2 regions of the Paraburkholderia unamae genome follow, and region 2 is predicted to be linked to the other one. Evidence: riboswitches for the same ligand, from Rfam matches in the RefSeq annotation. Region 2 holds a riboswitch; the other holds the start of a gene.
The links. A riboswitch is a leader RNA that binds a small molecule or an ion and turns the genes downstream of it on or off. The one in region 2 is predicted to bind thiamine pyrophosphate.
Positions count from the first base shown of each region.

Region 1 (10,788 bases), on a different contig from region 2:
ATGCGCACGGGGTCCACCGCCATCATCTCCATGGCGGTGAGCTGCTCGCCCGCCTTCATGAGCCCGATCTCGGCCGTGAGCGAAGTGCCCGCGCGGCCTGCGAACAGGAGCGCCGTGACGACCGGCCCGAGCTCCCGCACGAGCGAGAGCGCCACCAGCAGCCCGAGCGCCTGCTCGGAGCCGTAGCGGTTGAGCGTGTAATACCCCTGCAAGCCGAGCACGAAGCCCACGAACAGGCCCGACACCGCGATGATCAACAGCGAATAATTACCGACGAAGTGGATCTGCTTCGTGACAAGACGCGGGCGGCGCAGCAGCGGGAAGAATTCGAGCACGAGACGCACGAAAAAGCGCGTGGCGTGCCCCGCGCGCGCGATCGAGTCGAGCACGCTGCGCCCGATCGAGCTGATGGCGCCGATCATGAGCGTCCTCCGCCAATGCCGAAGTCCGCTTCGAGCGGCACGTTCGTCGGGTAGTGAAAACGGAACGGGCCGTCCGGCGCGCCGTCGATGAACTGGCGCACGATCGGATCGGTCGAGGCGCGCAGCTCGGCGGGCTTGCCTTGCGCCTGCACGCGGCCGTTCGCGACGAAGTAGACGTAGTCGGCGATCGCGAACGATTCCGGCACATCGTGCGTGACGAGGATCGAGGTTGCGCCGAGCGCGTCGTTGAGCGTGCGGATGAGGTTCGCGGTGATGCCGAGCGAAATGGGGTCGAGGCCCGCGAACGGCTCGTCGTACATCATCAGCTCGGGGTCGAGCGCAATGGCGCGGGCGAGCGCCACGCGGCGCGCCATGCCGCCCGAGATTTCCGAGGGCGCCAGGTCGCGCGCGCCACGCAGCCCGACCGCGTTGAGCTTCATGAGCACGAGGTCGCGGATCAGCTCTTCGGGCAGATCGGTGTGCTCGCGCAGGGCGAAGGCGACGTTCTCGAACACCGACATGTCGGTGAAAAGCGCGCCGAACTGGAACAGCATGCCCATCTTGCGGCGCAGGGCGTAGAGGCCCTCGCGCGATTGCGCGCCGACGTCCTGGCCGCCGAACAGCACCTGGCCGCGCTGCGCGCGCACGAGGCCGCCGATCAGGCGCAAAACCGTCGTTTTTCCGCCACCGGAACCGCCCATGACCGCCACCACCTGACCGCGCCCAAAGCGCATGTTCAGGCCGGACAGGACGAGGCGCTCGCCGTAGCCGAAGTCGACGTCGCGCAGCTCCAGCAGGGTCTCAGAGGATGAGGGCACGTGGCAGACAGTCCATTTACACGAAGGCGGGATTATAGGGCCATCGTGGAAAACCTGCCGTGACGCACCCTGGCCCATTGATGTAAGCCGCAATCGCCCGCTGCTGCGGGTTGCGGCCCCCCAAAGCCCGGGGCCCGCGCACGCGGCGCGCCCCCCGGCCAGGGTGGACCATTATTGCGTAAACGCGTTGCGCAATGCAGCAACGGCGGCAGCCGGGTCGGCCGCCTCGGTCACGGCGCGCACCACCGCCGCGCTGCCCGCGCCCGTGGCGAGCACCGCGGGCAAGATGTTGCCGTCGATCCCGCCGATGGCCACCATCGGCACGACGCCGTCCAGCAGCTTCACGTAGCGCGCGAGGCGCGCCAGGCCCTGGGGCGCCGTGGGCATGGTCTTCGTCGTGGTGGCGAAGACCGCGCCGCAGGCCAGATAGCTCGGGCGGAAATGCAGCGCCGTCAGCATCTCGAAGTAGCCGTGCGTGGACAGGCCCAGGCGCACGCCCGCCGCCGCGATCGCGCCGAGGTCGGCTTCGCGCAGGTCTTCCTGGCCGAGATGCACGCCGTACGCGCCGGCGGCGACGGCTTCCTGCCAGTGATCGTTGATGAAAAGCTGTGCGTCGTGCTTGCGGCCCGCCGCGACACAACGCTCGATCTCCTGCGTGAGCGCTGCCGACTTCGGCTGCTTGCTGCGCAACTGCACCGTCTTCACGCCGTAGTCGAGCACGCGCTCGACCCAGTCCGCCGTCGGCAGCACCGGATACAGGCCGAGCTTCGCCGGGCACGGCGCGAACGGCTGCGCGGGCGCGACGGGCAGGCCGAGCACGCGCGGAAAGCGCTTGAAGTCCACGGGCCAGGCGTCGGCTTGCTGCTCGTCGCCGTCGCGCCAGGCCAGCGCGAGCACGAGTGCGTCGTGCGGATCGAATCCGCAGTCGAGAAACGCCGCCAGCGCGGCAATCCAGTCTTCCGCCAGTTCGCCTTCGAGCGCGTAACGCTCGCCGCCCAGGTGCAGCGTGACACGGGCCGCCTTCGGGCTCTCGCCCGCGGCTTCGATCACGCCCGCGCCCTCGGTCATCCAGCGCGCGATGCTGGCGAGATGCGGCGCCGCGTCGGTCACGACGATGAGGTCGCCGCCGTTGGGCGCGTCGGGCGGCGTGAGACAGATGCGCCACGGCGCATGCGTGGGCGGCCAGTCGCCCAGGCGTGCGCGGATGCGCTCGGCCGTTTCGGTGAGCTTGTCGGCGGGCGGCCAGAACAGCTCGCGGTCTTGCAGTCGCAGTGTTTCGGTCATCGCTTGTCTCCATCCTGGTGCCAGAACGGCATGCCCACCACGGGCGTGCTCGCCACCGCCGCCTCGCGTTCGGCCATCGGCCCGGCGAGATACGCGGCGCGGCCCGCCTCGACGCCCAGCGCGAACGCGCGCGCCATCGCGTCGGGGTGCGTGGCCTGCGAAACAGCCGTGTTGAGCAGCACACCGTCGAAGCCCCACTCCATCACCTGGCAGGCGTGGGAGGGCACGCCCAGACCCGCATCGACGATGAGCGGCACATCGGGCAGGCGCTCGCGCAGCACGCGCAGGCCGTACGGATTGATCACGCCCTTGCCGGTGCCGATCGGCGCGCCCCACGGCATGAGCGCCTCGCAGCCTGCGTCCAGCAGACGGCGGCCGATCACGAGGTCCTCGGTGCAATACGGCAGCACCTTGAAGCCGTCCTTCACGAGCCGCGCGGCGGCTTCGATCAGGCCGACCGGGTCGGGTTGCAGCGTGTAGTCGTCACCGATCAGTTCGAGCTTGATCCAGTCGGTTTCGAAGACTTCGCGCGCCATGTGCGCCGTCGTCACGGCTTCGTTGACGGTGAGGCAGCCGGCCGTGTTCGGCAGCAGCGGCACGCCGTGGCGCTTGAGCAAGTCGAAGAAGCCGGCTTCGGCGGTGCCCTCGTTCATCTGGCGGCGCAGCGCGACGGTGATCATGCCGGGGCGCGCGGCGGCCATCGAATCGGCGAGCGATTGCAGCGACGGATAACGCGAGGTGCCGAGCAGCACGCGGCTCGCGAAGGTTTCGCCGTAGAGCGTGAGCGCGTCGGCGGTGGGAGTGGTGGTCATGGCGTGGAATCCTTGGGCGGTGTCGTGGATGCGGCGGCGCGGTGCGCGCACGAATGCGCGCGGCTCAGCCGCCGGCCACGGGGCTCACGACGTCGAGGCGGTCGCCCGCCTGGAGCGCGCGCGCGCCGTGCTGGGCGCGCGCCACGAAGTCGCCGTTCAGGGCCACGGCGAACGGCGGACGCGCGCCGAACGCGGTAAGCGCATCGGCGACGGTCGCACCCTCGGGCAGCGTGAGCGGCTTCTGGTTGATATGAATGTCCATGGCAAATACGTTCTCAGACTACGGTTTGATTCGGGTGGTGCTTCACGCTTCAGGCCGGCTCATGCGCGCCCTGCGCGTGCAGCATCTCGCCCCAGCGCGACGCGCGGCGCAGCGCCTCGAACGAGTCGGCGTCGCTCACGCGGGCGTCGAGGAGCGCCTGCGCGACACGCGCGGCTTCGTCGGCGACTTCCGGCGCGATCATGAAGCCGTGCCGGTAGAGGCCGTTCACGCGCAGCGTGGCCTTGCCGTCCCAAATGAGCGCCGGGCGATGGTCGGGCAGCGTCGGGCGGCACTGCGAATTCAGTTCGAGAATGCGCGCCTCGCCGAACGCCGGATGCACGGCGAACGCCGCGCTCAGCAATTCGAGCGCCGAGCGCACGCTCACGGGCGAGCGGTCCTCGCCCTCGATCTCGGTCGCGCCGATCACGTAGAGATCGTTCTCCTTCGGCGCGATATAGAGCGGATAGCGCGGATGCAGCAGCCGCACCGGGCGCGTCAAGCCGATGCCCGGCGCATGCACTCGGGCGACTTCGCCGCGTATGCCGCGCAGCCCCGGCAGCACGGGTTTTGCACCCAGGCCGCGGCAGTCGATCGTCACGCGCGCGCGCGGCGGGTTCGCTTCGTCGACGGTGGTGTGCCAGTGCGTTTCCACACCACGCGCGGCGAGTCCGGCCGCAAGCGCGGCGAGCGCCTGGCGGTTGTCGAGCTGCCCTTCGCCGTTCAGGAGCCAGCCGCGCGCGAAGCGCCCGGCGAGCGCCGGTTCGGCCGCGTCGAGCTGTGCGCCGGCGAGCGCGACGAAGTTCGCATCGGCAAGCGCGCGCGGCGCGTTCGCGCGCACGCGGCGCTCGAAGAGCGGCGCCTCGGTGCGATCGGCGCTATGCCAGACCACGAGCGTGCCGTTGCGCTGGAAGAACACGGGCGCGGGTAATTCGGCCAGGATGCGCGGCCAGGCTTCGAGCGACGCCACGCCAAGCTCGGTGATGAGCAGTTCGGCAACGGCCGCCTCGGCGAGCGGCGCGAGCATGGCCGCCGCGACCCAGGCCGCGGCCTCGCCGCCTTCGGGGCCGCCACGCTCGTAGAGCGCGACGCGATGGCCCTCGCCGGCCAGACGCCATGCGACGAGCCGGCCGCACAGGCCGCCGCCGAGCACGGCGAAGTCGGGCGTGCCGCCCACGCTATGGTGATGGACGCGGCTCATGACGACGCTCCGTCAGGCAAGGCGTGCGCAGTGAAAAACGGGGAACAAGCAAGAGAATAGGCGGTCATCGTATCCTTTCCGTACGGCAGCAGCAGACGTACCCAAGGACGAAACCGGCTGGCAAGGCCGACCGTGGAGGCTATGCGGCGCAGACGGCCCGATACGGAAATCGTATGGACCCGAGCGCCGAACGCGCGGCCCGGCGGGAAACCTGGCGCCCCTGCAAAGGCCAGGGCGCTCCGGCAAGACTTTCTGGAAACTTCCCGCGCCGGTATTACCCGGATCGGGTGCGAAGGGTCTCTCTCAGCCTCAGTACGGCATGCCCGGCATACCGGTGAAGCACCCCTGTTTCGTCACCGTCGATTAGACCACAAAACGCGCGGCGCCCGCAAACCTCGACGGAACGGCACGGCTCGTCTGGCACAATGCCTTGGACCCGCTCCTTTCGCCTCGCGAGCCCGCGCGGTGAGACAATGAGCGCCACGCTACGGCGGCGCGGCGCGGGCATTTGCCTCAGCGTTTCGCCAGGCACTTGCCCCGGCATTTACCCCGTCAAGTCTCGTTAAGTCTCACTTAAGCGGTTGCCGACAGAATCCGTGCACAGCGGCCGCCGCGCGGCGCGCGGCATATGGCGAAAGCGGCCCGAGCGGGCCGGCACAAAACATCAGGACGCACATGACCAACCAATCTTCCCGCGCCACGCCCGATCAGAACGAGCATCAGAAGATCACCGCGTGGAGCCTGATCAAACCCTACTGGGTTTCCGAGGAACGCTGGATCGCCTGGGGGCTGCTCGTCGCGATCATCGTGATGAACCTGCTCGTCGTGTGGATCAACGTGCGGCTGAACGGCTGGAGCGCGGAGTTCTACAACGCGTTGCAGGCCAAGGACGTCAAACGCTTCCCGCCGCTCTTGATGACCTTCACCGAGCTGGCGTTCGGCTTCATCATCCTCGCGGTGTACGGCCGCTATCTGCGCCAGATGCTCGGCTTTCGCTGGCGCCAGTGGCTCACCAACCGCTTCCTGAGCGAGTGGCTCGGCAAGGGTGCGTTCTACCGCATCGAGCGCGACCGCCTCGCCGACAACCCCGACCAGCGGATCAGCGACGACCTCCAGTCGTTCGCCACGACCACGCTTTCGCTCACGCTCGACCTGCTCTCCACGGTCGTCACGCTGATCTCGTTCATCACGATCCTGTGGACGCTCGCGGGCGCGCTCACGGTCACGCTGGGCGGGCAGCCGCTCGCGATTCCGGGTTACATGGTCTGGGCCGCCGCGCTCTACGCCGTGTTCGGCTCGCTCGTGATCCAGAAGGTCGGCCATCCGCTCGTGTCGATCAACTACCAGCAACAAAAGGTGGAGGCGGACTTCCGCTTCGGCCTGATCCGCCTGCGTGAGAACGCCGAGCAGATCGCGCTGTACGACGGCATGGACACCGAGCGCGGCAACGCACAAGGCCTCTTCCAGCACATCCGCGAAAACTGGTGGCGCGTGATGAAGTACACGAAGCGCCTCACCTTCGTGCTGAGCTTCTACGGCCAGATCGCCATCATCTTCCCGCTCGTGGTCGCCGCGCCGCGCTACTTCGCGGGCGCGTTCACGTTCGGCGTGCTGATGCAGATCTCGCAGGCGTTCGGCACCGTGAGCGATTCGTTCTCGTGGTTCATCAACAGTTACGCCACGCTGGTTGAATGGCGCGCTACCGTGAACCGTCTGCGCGAATTCGTGCGCGTGGTGCACTCGCCGCGCCTGAAGGAAACGGTCTCGCCCGCCACCGAGCACGGCGGCATCAACCTGCACTACATCGACAACAACGAACTCGCGACCGAGCATCTCAAGCTCTCGCTGCCCAACGGCACGCCGCTGTCGGAAGTGCGCGACATCGCCATCAAGCCGGGCTCGCGCTGGCTCGTGCGCGGCCCCTCGGGCGCGGGCAAGAGCACGCTGATGCGCGCGCTCGCGGGCCTCTGGCCGTTCGGCGAAGGCTCGATCGACGCGCCGGTGGATGCGCGCATGATGTTCATCCCGCAACAGAGCTACCTGCCCATCGGCACGCTCAAGGCCGCGCTCACCTACCCCTCGCCCGCCGACGACTACAGCGACGAAGACTGCCGCGAAGCGCTGCGCGCCTGCCGCCTGGAAGACTACGCGGACCGTCTCGGCGAGTCGGCGCACTGGACGCGCGTGCTCTCGCCGGGCGAACAGCAACGCCTCGCGGGCGCTCGCGTGCTGCTGCACAAGCCCGACTATCTGTTCCTCGACGAAGCGACGAGCGCGCTCGACCCCGACAACGAAGGCCGTCTCTACAAGCTCTTCATGGAGCGCCTGCCGAAGGCGGCGATCGTGAGCGTGGCGCACCGCGAGTCGCTTGCGGCGTATCACCACGAAACGCTCGAAATCGAGCGCATGCCTGAAGAGCGGGTCGCGGCGTGAGCGCGGCCGGCGCAGGCTTCGAGCGCGTCGTGCTGATCACGGGCGCGGGCTCGGGCATTGGCGCGGCGCTCGCGCGGCGCATCGCGGCATCGGGTGTCGCGCTCATGCTGCACGCGCGCGGCGCGGACGAAGCGGCGCGCGCGCGGCTCGTCGCGGTCGCCGCCGAATGCGAGCGGCGCGGCGCAACCTGCGCCACCACCTACAGCGATCTCGCCGAGCCAGGCAATGCCGCCGCGACCGTGGAGGCGACGCTCGCGCACTTCGGCACGCTCGACCAGATCGTGGCCAACGCCGGGCACGCGCAGCGCCAGTCGCTCGCCGCGCTCGACGCCGGTTCGCTCGAAGGCGCGTTCGCCGCCATGCCCGCCGCGTTCGCGGCGCTCATGCAGCGCGCCCGGCCCGCGCTGGAGCGCTCGGCGCGCGCCCGCGTGGTCGCGCTCAGTTCGTTTGTCGCGCACCGTTATCGCGCCGACGCGCCGTTCGCCGCCACCGCCGCCGCCAAGGCCGCGCTCGAATCGCTCGCCAAAACCGCCGCCGCGGAACTGGCGCCGCACGGCGTGACGGTGAATTGCGTCGCGCCCGGCTACACGCGCAAGGACAAGGGCCCCACGCCCGAAAACGCGCCGGTGTGGGAGCGTGCGGCGCAGGAAACGCCGCTCGGCCACGTGGCCGACCCCGCCGATATCGCCGAGCTCATCGGCTTTTTGCTCAGCGACGCGGCGCGCCACATTACGGGCCAGGTGATCCACGTCGACGGCGGGTTGACGCTCGGCTGACCGGCCCGGCACGCGTGCGCCGTCATTCGCTTGCTATCGAATGAAGGTGCGCAATGAAAGCGCGCAATGAACCGGCTGCGGCCTGAGCGCCGCCTGCCGCAACCCCGCTGCGCAGCGCGCCAGCATTCTCCCCCTCGCCTCAGCGTGCTTTCACACCGTAAAATACGCCACCAGCACACCGGAAACGGGGCGGCGCCACCCAGGACGCCGTCTCCTGTCGTGTCGCTTGCGCCGCGCGCGCCGCTCACCCGGCTCGTTGCGCGCACAACAAGAATGGGGGAAGACACACGATGGGCTACTTTCAATGGTTCACGGAGCTGAACGCGCGTGAGCGGCGCACGCTTTACGCGGGCTTCGGCGGCTATGCCGTCGACGCGTTCGACTTCATGATTTACTCGTTCCTGATCCCGACGCTCATCGCCACCTGGGGCATGACCAAGAGCGAGGCCGGGATGATCGCCACGAGCTCGCTGATCTCCTCGGCGGTGGGCGGCTGGCTCGCGGGCATCCTCGCCGACCGCTACGGCCGCGTGCGCGTGCTCCAGTGGACCATCGCCACTTTCGCCCTTTTCACCTGCCTCTCCGGCTTCACGCATTCGTTCTGGCAACTGCTCGCCACGCGCACGCTGCAAGGCATCGGCTTTGGCGGCGAATGGACGGTCGTCACGATGATGATGGCCGAAACGATCCGCTCCCCGCAGCATCGCGCGAAGGCCGTGGGCACCGTGCAGAGCAGCTGGTCGTTCGGCTGGGGCGCGGCCGCCATTCTCTACTGGGCCTTTTTCGCGCTGCTGCCCGAGGAATACGCGTGGCGCGCGTGCTTCTGGATCGGCATCCTGCCCGCGCTCTGGATTCTCTATGTGCGCCGCAACGTGAGCGACCCCGAGGTGTTCGTCGCCACCCGCCGCGCTCGCGAAAGCGGCGCGGTGCAAGGCAGCTTCCTGCAAATCTTCGCGCCCGCGCATCTGGCCACCACGGTGCTCGGCAGCGTGCTGTGCACGGGCATGCTCGGCGGCTACTACGCGATCACCACCTGGCTGCCCACTTACCTCAAGACGGTGCGCCACCTCTCGGTGTTCAACACGAGCGGCTATCTGATCGTGCTGATCGTCGGCTCGTTCACGGGCTATATCGTCGGCGCGATCCTCTGCGACAAGATCGGGCGGCGCGCTTCGTTCATCCTGTTCGCCATCGGCTCGTTCGTGCTCGGCATGGCCTACACAATGTTGCCCATCACCGACGCCGCCATGCTCCTGCTCGGCTTTCCGCTCGGCATCGTCGTGCAGGGCATCTTCGCGGGCGTGGGAGCGTATCTCTCCGAGCTCTATCCGAACGCGATTCGCGGCTCGGGCCAGGGCTTCTGCTACAACCTCGGGCGCGGTCTCGGCTCGTTCTTTCCGATTCTCGTGGGCACGTTCGCGCAAACCACCTCGCTCGTGAAAGCGATCGGCGCGGTGGCGGGCGCGGGCTACCTGCTCGTGATCGTCGCGGCGCTGTGCCTGCCCGAAACGAAGGGCAAGGTGCTGACCGAAGAAACGCCCACTGACGCGGCCGAGCGCCCGTCTGCTCGATCCACTGCACGATGAGCACGAACGTGCTGCAATACCCACCGTCCCTTCCTGTTGTCCTCCCGGCATGAAAACGATCGTCCTCGGCGCCGGTGTGATCGGCGTCGCCACTGCGTACTATCTGAGCGAACGAGGCTGCGACGTCACGGTCATCGAACGAGAACCGGGAGTCGCGCTCGGCACGAGCTTCGGCAACGCCGGCGTGATCGCGCCCGGCTACGTCACGCCGTGGGCCGCGCCTGGCATGCCCGCGAAGCTCATCAAGTACCTGCTCAAGCCCACCTCGCCGCTGATCTTCCGGCCCACGCTCGACACCGCGCAGTGGCGCTGGATCGCACGCTGGCTGCGCGAATGCGATCTCGCGCGCTTTCGCGTGAACAAGCAACGCATGCAGCGCATCGCCTATTACAGCCGCGAATGCCTGCACGCGTTTCGCGCCACGCACGCGTTCGAGTACGGGCGCAGCCAGGGGTATCTCCAGCTCTTTCGCAGCGACTACGACCTCGAACTCGCGCAGCCGGCGCTCGGCGTGTTGCGCGACGCGGGCATCGCCTATCGCGAGCTCGATTCCGCCGCATGCGCGCAGGTCGAGCCGGGCCTCGCCTGGTCGCGCGTGAAGCCGGTGGCGGGCGTGTATCTGCCCGATGACGAAGCCGGCGACTGCGCGCGCTTCACGCGCGAACTGCGCGCCGTGTGCGAGGCGAAAGGCGTGACGTTCCTGTTCGATACCGAAGTGCTCGCGCTCGAAGCCGCGGGCGGCAAGGTGAGCGGCGTGCGCGTGCGCGCCGTGCCCGGCCGCCGCAAGGCGAACAACCGCAAGGACCGGCGCGAGCAGCGCCGCGCGCCGGCGGAAGTGCTGCGCCCGGCCGAGCGCAGCGAACCGGCCGACGCCACACCGCAAACGCTCGCCGCCGACGCCGTGGTGGTCGCGCTGGGCGTGGAGAGCGCGGCGCTCGTCGCGCCGCTCGGCGTGCGGGTGCCGCTGTATCCGGTGAAGGGCTATTCGGCCACGCTGCCCGTGGTCGACGAGCAGAAGGCCCCGCGCGCCGCGCTCATGGACGAGTCGCTCAAAACGGCGATCACGCGCTTCGGGCCTTACCTGCGCGTGGCGGGAACGGCGGAACTCGGCGACCATCGCTCGACGCTGCGCGAGCAGGCGCTGCAAACGCTCATGAAGGTGCTCGACGACTGGTTCCCGCACGCGGCGACGCCCTC
Region 1 covers NZ_QEOB01000020.1:71,750-82,537, reverse strand. The annotation lists gene mlaE (lipid asymmetry maintenance ABC transporter permease subunit MlaE) at 1-422, opposite strand, end outside; gene C7402_RS33890 (ABC transporter ATP-binding protein) at 419-1,240, opposite strand; gene thiE (thiamine phosphate synthase) at 1,412-2,524, opposite strand; gene C7402_RS33880 (thiazole synthase) at 2,521-3,336, opposite strand; gene thiS (sulfur carrier protein ThiS) at 3,401-3,598, opposite strand; gene C7402_RS33870 (FAD-dependent oxidoreductase) at 3,648-4,796, opposite strand; TPP riboswitch at 5,040-5,153, opposite strand; gene C7402_RS33865 (ABC transporter ATP-binding protein/permease) at 5,472-7,229, shown strand; gene C7402_RS33860 (SDR family NAD(P)-dependent oxidoreductase) at 7,226-8,005, shown strand; gene C7402_RS33855 (MFS transporter) at 8,296-9,591, shown strand; gene C7402_RS33850 (D-amino acid dehydrogenase) at 9,641-10,788, shown strand, end outside.
Region 1: another riboswitch for thiamine pyrophosphate. It lies ahead of C7402_RS33870 (FAD-dependent oxidoreductase); the one in region 2 lies ahead of thiC (phosphomethylpyrimidine synthase ThiC).

Region 2 (10,788 bases):
GCCGCAGGCCGCGGGTCTGTTCGGCATCGTCGGCGCGGCAGGCGCGCTCGCCGCGCCGATCGCCGGGCGCTCGGCCGACAAGCGCGGGCCGCGCGCGGTCATCACCATGTCGATCGCGCTGATGGCGATCGCCTTCGCGATCTTCGCGTTCTCGGGCACGAGCCTCATTGGCCTCGCGATCGGCGTGGTCGTGCTCGACGTAGGCGTGCAGGCCGCGCAGATCTCGAACCAGTCGCGCATCTACGCGCTGCGCCCCGAAGCGCGCAGCCGCGTGAACACCGTCTTCATGGTGTGCTACTTCATCGGCGGCGCCACCGGCTCGGCCGTGGGCGTCGCCGCGTGGCACGCCTTCGGCTGGATCGGCGTGTGTGTGGCCGGCCTCGCATTCACCGCGCTCGCGGGCGTGATTCACTACGCGACACGCCCGCGCGTGGGCGCGGGCGCACAGGCGTCGTCCTGATGCGGGCGGCGTGAATATCGCGGGTTGCTTGCGCGCGTGATTTACGCGCGTTATTTACGGGCGTAGAGCAAGTCGGTCATGTCGTCGGCGTGCTCCTCCTCCACCGCGAGAATCTCCTCGAAAATGCGCCGCGTGGTGGTGTCTCCGTGGCCGAGATAATTGACGATCGCGCGATAGCTCTCGATCGCGATGCGCTCGGCGATCAGGTTCTCGCGAATCATGTCCTTCAGGTCCGCCCCTTCCTTGTACTCCGAGTGCGAGCGGGCGATCAGCGTGGCGGGCGAGAAGTCGGGCTCGCCGCCCAGCTGCACGATACGCGCGGCGAGCATGTCGGCGTGCTGCTGCTCCTCGTTCGCGTGCTGGAGAAATTCGGCCGCGACCGACTCCGATTCGATGCCCTTCGCCATGAAGTAGTGCCGCTTGTAGCGCAGCACGCATACCAGTTCCGTGGCGAGCGAATCGTTGAGCATCTTGAGCACGGTCTCGCGGTTCGCGGGGTAGTCCGGCGTGACCGGCCCCTGGTCGAGATTGCGGCGCGCCTCTTCGCGCACGCGCTTGAGGTCGAAATCAAACGAAGCGTGTGTCTTCGACATCTGGCTCTCCTTCGAACATGACATGCAGGAATGGGACGGGAGGGTTCGCGCGCGTCATGCGCGCAAGACGCCGAGCAGCAGCGTGACCACGAAGACCACCAGGAAGAGATAGAACAGGATCCTGGCGATTTCGGCCGCGCCCGCGGCGATGCCCGTGAAGCCGAACACCGCAGCGATGATCGCGATGATGAAAAACACGATGGCGTAATGGAGCATGGCGTCGTCCTCCTTGTGGGCGGATGTGCAGCGCTTGCGCCACCGCTTGCGCAATCGCCGGGCCCAAGGCGCGCGACGCGAGGCGGAACGAATGACCGGGCACGCAACGTGCTGAGTCACGGTTCCTTTGACACCGTGGAGGACTACCTCATGAAACGCCTGATTGCCCTCTTTCTCGTTACCGCCTCGGTTGCCGGTCTCTCGGCGTGCAACACAATGGCGGGCGCCGGCGAGGACGTTTCCGCAGGCGGCCACGCCCTCACGAATTCCGCGGAAAAGGCGAAGTAGTGAGCAGCGGCCGCTGAACGCGCCGCAACGGCCACCGCTCGCCCGCGCGTGAGCGCGATCGAGCGGTGGCTTGCGGTGTGATGGAGGGACGAGCGCCGGCGCACAGGCGCGCGCTCGAGCCCGCGTGAAATCAGGACGGGCGGCGCCGGTCGTCGAACACAAACGACAGCCCGACGCTGCCGAGAATCAGCACGGTCGCGACAACCGTGGCGCGCGTGACCGGCTCGCCCAGCAACAGCGCGCCGAGCGCGACGGCGACCACGGGATTCACATACATGCAACTGCTCGCAAGGAGCGGACTGGTGTGGCGAATCAGGTAGCCGTAGGCGACATACGCCGCCATCGTGCCGATGAAGAGCAGATAGAGAAACGCGGTAAGCGGCAGGGCATGCAGCGTCCCCATGCGCTCGCCGCTAATCCACGCGACCGCCGTCGAGATGGCGCCGCCAAGACCGATCTGCAACGCCGTCGCGATGAACAGGTCAGTAGGCAACGCCAGCCGGCCGGCCAGGTGCGCGCCGATCGCCCAGAAGAGCGCGCCGCACAGGATCGCGAGACTGCCGCCCGCCGAGTCCGCACCCGCGCCGCCGTGGCTCAGTATGGCGATGCCCACGAGCCCGAGCGCGACCGCGGCCCATTCGGCCTTCGCGACGCGCCGCCCGGTGACCGCCGAGATCACGGTGGCGAAAAGCGGCACCGTGGCGACCATCACGGCCGCCGTGCCGGTGCCCACGGTGCGCATGCCGTAGGCGAGCATGCCGCTTGAAAGACCGACCAGCAGCGTACCCACCACGCCCGCGTTGCGCACCTCGATGAGCGTCGGCATGACGGGCCGCCGACGCATCGCGAAGACAAACAGCCCGATGCCGGCAAGCAGGTTGCGCAAGCCCGAGAGCAGGAGCGGCGGGAACGAATCGAGCGCGACCTTCACGCCCAGATAGGTCGAGCCCCACACGAAATAGACGACGGCAAGCGAGAGCGCGACGCGTCCGCTGCGCGACTGCGGCAGGCGCACGGCGCGCGCGAGTCGCCAAAGCGCCGCCCCGGCGAGCAACGCCCCGCTGGCGAGATTGCGGGCGGATGAACGTGAAAACAAACGCGCAAGCATCGTCATGTCGCCGCGGTGGGTGATGGGACGGACCGCGGGCGCCCCGGCGGCAAGGCGGCGGGACGGGTCAAGCTCGACGGCATGGTGCAGGCGCGAAAAAAGGACGGAGTACGAAAGACACCCGGGCGGGCGCTCCGCATTATGCAACAACGTCTGACGTTTCGGAGGCTTTCAGAGTGCTTTACACGTGGGACTGTTGTTGCGGCGCGAAAGCGGCCAAAGGGGCGGATCGGGCAGGTCCGAAACGTGCGACTTCTCGTATGGCGCCGCGCTTCTGAGTTCGTGCTAGCATATGTAGATATCTTTCTTTTAGCTTTCAATTTCGGCCATGCGTTCGTTCGTTTCGCGCCCCAGACTCGCCCTGCCGGCGCGCCCCTCGCGCGGCGCGCCGGTGCGCGCGCGCGCCGCGCGCATGCGAACGGCCACGCGAACTTTCGCTCCCCGTCCTCTCGCCCCGCTCCCCGCCGCCCGGCGTCCGCACTGAACCCGCCTCCCCTGTTGAACCGGAGCCGTTCGGTCGGGCTCCGGGCCGATCCGTTGCGCCCTTGTTCCGCTGTCGCCCTCCAGGCCTCGCCTTTACATCGCTCCCTTTCTGGATCGCAAGGAGAACCCTCATGTCGAAGAAAATCCGTTATCTGACCGAGCTGGACCTCGCCCGCCTCGAAAAAGCCGCCGCCGAACCGGGCGCCGCGCCCGCGCGCCAAATCATGCTCGACGAGCTGCTCGAAAATACCGTGATCGTGGAGCCGCGCGAAGTCGCGGCCAATGTCGTCACGATGAATTCGCAGGTCACGCTCGTGAACGAGCGCAACGGCGAAACGCTCACGTACACGGTGGCCTACCCGCACGACGCCAACCTCGACGCGGGCCGCCTCAACGTGTTCTCACCCGCGGGCCTCGCGTTACTCGGCGCGAAGCGCGGCAACGCCGTGCGATTCACCACGCCGGGCGGCGCGGTGGAGACGCTGAAGATCGAGCGCATCCTGTTCCAGCCCGAAGCGTCGAACGATTTCACGCTGTAAGGGGCGAATGCGCCGCGCGCCGCGTTTAGCGCATCCCGCGCGACAAGGCACTTGCCAGATCGTCGCAGCGCGGTGTATCGTTTGGCCTGCTTACGCGGGGGTCCTGCGTCATGCGCCGCTTCGATCGAAAGTCGTGCAGCGTATTTCGCGGGTGAGAAATACCCTTTGAACCTGATCTGGATAATGCCAGCGCAGGGAAGCGTCCGGACTTCGCAGCATCACCGCCTCACCTCGTCACAGCGAAGTCCGTCCACGTTCCGTCTCATCTCCTGCTAAGCCGCTGTTCCCACTTTGCTTTGCATGGAGAGAGAGACGCATGAACGCGAATCCGAAGTTCATTTCCGCCAACGCGCACGTCGACGAAGCCGCGATCGCGCCGCTGCCCAATTCCCGCAAGATCTATGTGACCGGTTCGCAGCCCGACATCCGTGTGCCGATGCGCGAGATCACGCAGTCGGATACGCCCACGGGCTTCGGTGGCGAGAAGAACCCGCCGATCTACGTCTACGACACCTCGGGTCCGTACACCGATCCGGAAGCCAGGATCGACATTCGCGCGGGCCTGCCCGCTCTGCGCCAGGGCTGGATCGAAAAGCGCGGCGACACCGAAGCGCTGCCGGGCCTCTCCTCCGAATACGGCCGCGAGCGCGCCGCCGATGCGGCCACGGCCGAGCTGCGCTTCCCCGGTCTGCACCGCACGCCGCGCCGCGCCAAGTCCGGCAAGAACGTCACGCAGATGCACTACGCGCGTCAGGGCATCATCACGCCCGAGATGGAATACATCGCGATTCGCGAGAACCAGCGCCGCGCCGAGTATCTGGAAAGCCTCAAGTCGAGCGGCCCGAACGGCGCGAAGCTCGCCGCCATGATGGGCCGCCAGCATCCGGGCCAGGCGTTCGGCGCGGCAGCCTTCGGTGCGAATGCGCTCAAGGAAATCACGCCCGAATTCGTGCGCGAGGAAATCGCGCGCGGCCGCGCGATCATCCCCGCGAACATCAATCACCCGGAAAGCGAGCCGATGATCATCGGCCGCAACTTCCTCGTGAAGATCAACGCGAACATCGGCAATTCGGCGGTCACCTCCTCCATCGGCGAGGAAGTCGACAAAATGACGTGGGCGATCCGCTGGGGCGGCGACACGGTCATGGATCTCTCGACCGGCAAGCACATTCACGAAACGCGCGAGTGGATCATCCGCAACTCGCCGGTGCCCATCGGCACGGTGCCGATTTACCAGGCGCTCGAAAAGGTCAACGGCAAAGCCGAAGACCTCACGTGGGAAATGTTCCGCGACACGCTGATCGAACAGGCCGAGCAAGGCGTGGACTACTTCACGATCCACGCGGGCGTGCGTCTGCAATATGTGCCGCTCACGGCCAACCGCATGACGGGCATCGTCTCGCGCGGCGGTTCGATCATGGCCAAGTGGTGCCTCGCGCATCACAAGGAGTCCTTCATTTATGAGCATTTCGAAGAGATCTGCGAAATCATGAAGGAATACGACGTGAGCTTCTCGCTTGGCGACGGCCTGCGTCCCGGCTCGATCTACGACGCCAACGACGAAGCCCAGCTCGGCGAACTCAAGACGCTCGGCGAGCTCACGCAGATCGCATGGAAGCACGACGTGCAGGTGATGATCGAAGGTCCGGGCCACGTGCCGATGCAGCTCATCAAGGAGAACATGGACCTGCAACTGGAATGGTGCGACGAAGCGCCCTTCTACACGCTCGGGCCGCTCACCACCGACATCGCGCCGGGCTACGATCACATCACCTCGGGCATTGGCGCCGCGATGATCGGCTGGTTCGGCACGGCCATGCTCTGCTACGTCACGCCGAAGGAACACCTGGGCCTGCCGAACAAGGACGACGTGAAGGAAGGCATCATCACGTACAAGCTCGCGGCGCACGCGGCCGATCTGGCCAAGGGCCATCCGGGCGCGCAGGTGCGCGATAACGCATTGTCGAAGGCGCGCTTCGAGTTCCGCTGGGAAGACCAGTTCAACATCGGCCTCGATCCGGACAAGGCGCGCGAGTTCCACGACGAAACGCTGCCCAAGGACTCGGCCAAGGTCGCGCACTTCTGCTCGATGTGCGGCCCGCACTTCTGCTCGATGAAGATCACCCAGGACGTGCGCGACTTCGCCGCGAAGCAAGGCGTGAGCGACGACGAAGCCCTGAAGAAGGGCATGGAAGTGAAGGCCGTCGAGTTCGTCAAGCAAGGCGCGGAGATCTATCAGCGTCAGTAAGCCGGTCGGCGCCAACCCGGTGCAGGCGGGCGCTCGCCGTCCGCCGAAACATTTTCTAACGACTCCCACAACTCTCTGACAAGCGCACACACCCGGATACGGGTCGTGTGCCTACGATGGGGGTACTGGAGGTGCGACGTGCGAGCAACCCGCATGCCGCACCGCACACTCAATTTGGGGAGTCGAACAATGAGAACCTTCAAACGAACCCGCACGCTGCTCACGGTGACGACGCTCGTCGCCGTGCTGGGCAGTCTCTCGGCTTGCGACAACATGTCGAGGCGCGACCGCGACACGGTGATCGGCGCAGGCGTTGGCGGCGTCGCGGGCGCGGCGATCGGCGGCAATGCGCTTTCCACGCTCGGTGGCGCGGCGGTGGGCGGCGTTGTCGGCAATCAGGTCGGCAAGTAAGCCGGGCATCGGCTGACCGGGATTCATCGCACCAGGATTCACAGAACCAATACGCCGATACGCATCGACGATGCGGCCGCGTCATCCACGCACTTGGCTGCACGATCGAAGCGACGGTACAGAACACAAACGATACGACAGGCAACACGCCCGCCGGGCGTGCATCAGGGAAGGATGCGCGGCGCAGTTCCTCACAAGGGCTGCGCCGCGTTTGCTTGGCGCGCCCGGTACGAAACATTCCGTTATCGGGACGCAACACAAAACACGCGCGCACAGCGTAAGCTCAAACGATCACGGCCCGATCCAGACGCGATGCATCTGCGCGGCCGTTCGCCCAATCGCGGAGCCCGCCATGAAATGCCCGTCCGTGCCAGTGATCGCCGCCGCGTGCTCGCTCCTCACGCTTTCCGGCTGCTACTACTATTACCCCTACGGTTACGGCCCTTACTACACGGGCGTGGTGCCTGCGGCGAACACCCAGCAGGAAACCGCGGTCATGCAAACCGCGCCTAACCCCGCGCCCGCCGCCGTGGCCGATGCGCAATATCCGGGGCCGCTCTATCCGTCGCCGCCTGTTGCAATCGCCGCGCCCGCGTGGCCTGCTTATCCGGCCTATGCCGCGTACCCCGCTTATCCCGCTTACCAGGCTTACCCGGCCTATTCGGCCTACCCCGCGTATTACCCTTATCCCGCATACGGCTGGGGCTGGGGCGCGCCTGCCATCTCGTTCGGCTTCGGCTACTGGGGCGGAGGCGGCGGGCACTGGCATCACTGATTCCCCGGCAACGCCGCCTCATTTCCCGCTATCGCACCCGCTTTCGCCGCACTGCAAAACGGTGCCGGACCGTACTTTCCCTCCTTGACGCTCGCGCCCGGTTTTCTATTCTCCAAGTGGGCTACCGGCGTTTGAAGCACAGCCTTAATAAGCCCGCCTGCCGGACGAAGCACGCCTCAGCCAACGACGCGCCCCGGCGCTCCGAGCCGCACCGCTGCGCCGATAACAAACCAGCACAAAGGAGACGTCATGTTCCACCAGTTGTTGACCCCAATCGGCAATTCGCTGCTGTTTTCGTTCCTCGTAGCCGTGCTGCCTATCGTCACCGTGCTCGCCCTGCTGGGCTGGGCGCGCCGGCCCGCCTGGCAGGCTTCGCTCGCGGGCCTCGTGGTCGGCCTGATCGTCGCGATCGCCGGCTGGCAATTCCCGGTCAATCTTGCGATCAGTTCGGTGCTCGCCGGCGTGGTGTTCGCGCTGTGGCCCGTCATGTGGATCGTCGTCACGGCCATCCTGCTCTACAACATCGCGTTGCGCTCGGGCCGCTTCGCGGCCTTTCGCATGTGGCTGCTCGAGAACCTGCCCAACGACCGGCGCATCGTGCTCGTCGTAGTCGGCTTCTCGTTCGGCGCGCTGTTCGAAGGCATTTCCGGCTTCGGCACGCCGATTGCCATCACGAGCTCGCTGCTCATCATGCTCGGCTTCCCGACGCTCGAAGCCCTCACCTTCACGCTCATCTTCAACACCGCGCCGGTGGCCTTCGGCGCGCTCGGCGTGCCGATCACCGTGCTCGGCGCGGTCACGCATCTGCCCGCCGACGTGCTCGGCCAGATGGTCGGCCGCCAGTTGCCGTTCTTCGCGCTGCTGCTGCCGTTCTACGTCATCGCGATCTATGCGGGCGTGGGCGGCATGCTGCGCATCTGGCCGGTGCTGCTCGTCTCGGGCGGCAGCTTCGCGATCACCCAGTTCGTGACCTCGAACTTCATCAACTACAGCCTCACCGACGTGCTCTCGTCGCTCGTTTCGCTCATCCTCACCATCGTGTTCCTGCGCGTGTGGAAGCCCGCGCCCGACCCGCGCTTCGCCATCAAGGTCGATCGCACGAAAGAAACGCGCGGCGCGGTAACGGGGGCGCAGGGCTGGTATCCGTGGATCATCGTCGCGGCGGTCGTGATCATCTGGACGGTCGCGAAAATCTTCACGATCGGCGACATGAAAGTGCCTTGGCCGGGTCTCGACAAGGCCGTCTTCATCACGCTGTACAAGACGCCCTACGGCGCGATCTGGGACTTCCAGCCGCTCGCCACCGGCACGGCCATTCTCGTGGCCGCGATCATCACCGCGTTCGTCGTGCGGCTGAAGCCCGCCGACTTTGGCGGCGCGATCGTCGATACATGGGTGCAGACGCGCATCGCCATCCTGACCGTTGCGACCATCGTCGGCCTCGCGTTCCTCATGAACTACTCGGGGCTCACCTACACGCTGGGCCTCGGCGTTGCTTCAGTGGGTGCGTTCTTCCCGCTCGTCTCGGCTTTCCTCGGCTGGGTGGCGGTGTTCCTCTCGGGCAGCGATACCTCGGGCAACGCGCTGTTCGGCAACCTGCAAGTGGTGGCCGCGCAGCAACTCAACCTCAACCCCGTGCTGATGGCGGCGACCAACTCCTCGGGCGGCGTGATGGGCAAGATGATCTCGCCGCAGAACATCGCGACGGGCGTCGCCACCACCGACCTCAAGGGCAAGGAAGGCCACGTGTTCGCGAAGACCTTCAAGCACTCCATTCTGCTGACGGTGCTGCTGGGCATCCTCGTGTGGCTCCAGCAGAACGTGCTGACGTGGATGATTCCGCCGCACTGAACGCGCGGCGAATGTCCCGGGCGCACCAGCGCACCCGGTGTGTGCGCATGAAAAAACCCGCCGGCGCCGTGAAGCGCGGGCGGGTTTTTTGCGCGTGCCGGCGCATGCCGGCGCGAGCGCGACGCTTAGTGCAGTTCGCCGACCACGAGATTCATGATCTCGCGCGCCGGGCGCGACGAGTCGATCTGGCCGTTGTCGTCCACGATCGCCACGCGCGTCTGGCTCTCGGTCACGGCGCGCACGTTGAGCTTGTACTGCTTCGCGACCTTTTCCTTGCGGCCGTGGAAGATCTGGTTCCAGAAGCCCTGTTCGTCGGACGACATGTCCTTCGGATCGACGTAGCGCACGTAGTACATGCCCTTCGAGCGGTCGCGGTCGTCCACCGTGAAGTTCGCGCGGTCGAGCGCGATGCCCACGCGCACCCACGCGCGGTCATACGGCTCGCCGAGCGTGAGCTCCGTTGAGCTGTACTGGCCCGAGGTGCCTTCCGCGCCCGCCTTCGAATCCGACCCGCTGCCCGACTGCTGGCCGACTGCCGCGACGTTCTGCGCGGCGACGGCGGCGGCTGCTGCATCCGGAGCCTTCGACTTCGCGTCGGTGCCCTTGCTGTTCGCCTTGGCGTCGGCTTCGGCCGCGACTTGCGCGTCGGGCACGCCCGGCTTCGCGTTCGCGAGCGTCATCATGAGGCGCTTGAGGTACTCGGCCTCGAGTGCGGGATCGTTGGGCTTGGGCACCCACTTGCTGGTGTCGTTGTTCGTGCCCGTGAGCTGCTCGCTCAGGCCCTTCTGGCTGATGAACACGTAGGTGCCGCCCGCGGGCGACGTTTCGAGACGCGTGCGGTACTTGTTGCGCTCGGCCGTCACGTACGAGTTGCCCGTGGCCCACGAGAGCGTGTTGCGGATGAGACCGTCGCTGATCTTCGGGTGCGTTTCGTTCCAGTCCGTTTCCATCACGCCCTTGTTGCGCTGGTCGACCACCAGCAGGAAGCCCTGCTCCTGCCAGAAGCGGCGTACCTGCGCCCAGACCTGGTCGGGCGTGCGGCTGTCGATGACGAGCCAGCTTTCCGTACCGTCACGCTGGATATGCATGCCCGGCACCTGCGGGAGCACCTGGGTCTGATCGGACGGCGCGGCTTCGGCCTGAGTCTGCTTGAGCGCGGACAGCGAGGTCTCGCCGCCCTGCGGCGCCAGCGAACGCTGGTCGGACGCTTCGTCGAGCATGTTCGGCGGCACGGCAAGCGAGGACTGCTTCGCCTTTGCGTCACTACGGTAATCGATCTTGCCTGGCGTCGGCGAGCTACATCCGGCGACCAGCCCGCCCGCCATCAAGAGCACAAGCGCGCGCGCGGCAAGACGTTGATGAAAATCACTCATGTTCGGGTAATCCCTTCGGCTACGCCACGGCCAGTTTCCGTGGATCAACCAGCCATTTTACCGGGCCGACGGCCCGCTGTGCAAAAACCGCGTCCTGACTCCGTTTCCATTCGCTACGAAGATCGCCGCCAGGCGGCTGCGCGGCCCCTTCGGCTCCTCCAGAGAAACATTCATCAACATTTGAATCGTCGACATCCGTGCCCGTTCGTATGCGTATTTTTCTTTTGGATCAATACATTAGCTACTGATCGCGGCGAAACGCCACGTTGCGCCCGACAGCCCTGACGGCGCGAGCCTCTTGCGAAAACGACCCCGGTGCTAATTTCCCTCTGCAAATCTCAAAAAAAGAAGTTCACAAAGAGCAGGACCGGAGAGCGTCATGAAAACTTGCAGCCTCATCCAGGCGGGCCGCGCCGCGGCCTGCGCCTGCGCGCTCAGTTGCC
Region 2 covers NZ_QEOB01000026.1:42,690-53,477, reverse strand. The annotation lists gene C7402_RS37730 (MFS transporter) at 1-460, shown strand, start outside; gene C7402_RS37725 (ferritin-like domain-containing protein) at 511-1,053, opposite strand; gene C7402_RS37720 (DUF1328 family protein) at 1,108-1,269, opposite strand; gene C7402_RS37715 (entericidin A/B family lipoprotein) at 1,420-1,557, shown strand; gene C7402_RS37710 (EamA family transporter) at 1,688-2,665, opposite strand; gene C7402_RS37705 (GreA/GreB family elongation factor) at 3,280-3,687, shown strand; TPP riboswitch at 3,774-3,903, shown strand; gene thiC (phosphomethylpyrimidine synthase ThiC) at 4,004-5,935, shown strand; gene C7402_RS37695 (glycine zipper 2TM domain-containing protein) at 6,125-6,346, shown strand; gene C7402_RS37690 (hypothetical protein) at 6,699-7,121, shown strand; gene C7402_RS37685 (L-lactate permease) at 7,371-8,972, shown strand; gene bamC (outer membrane protein assembly factor BamC) at 9,098-10,345, opposite strand; gene C7402_RS37675 (DUF2844 domain-containing protein) at 10,725-10,788, shown strand, end outside.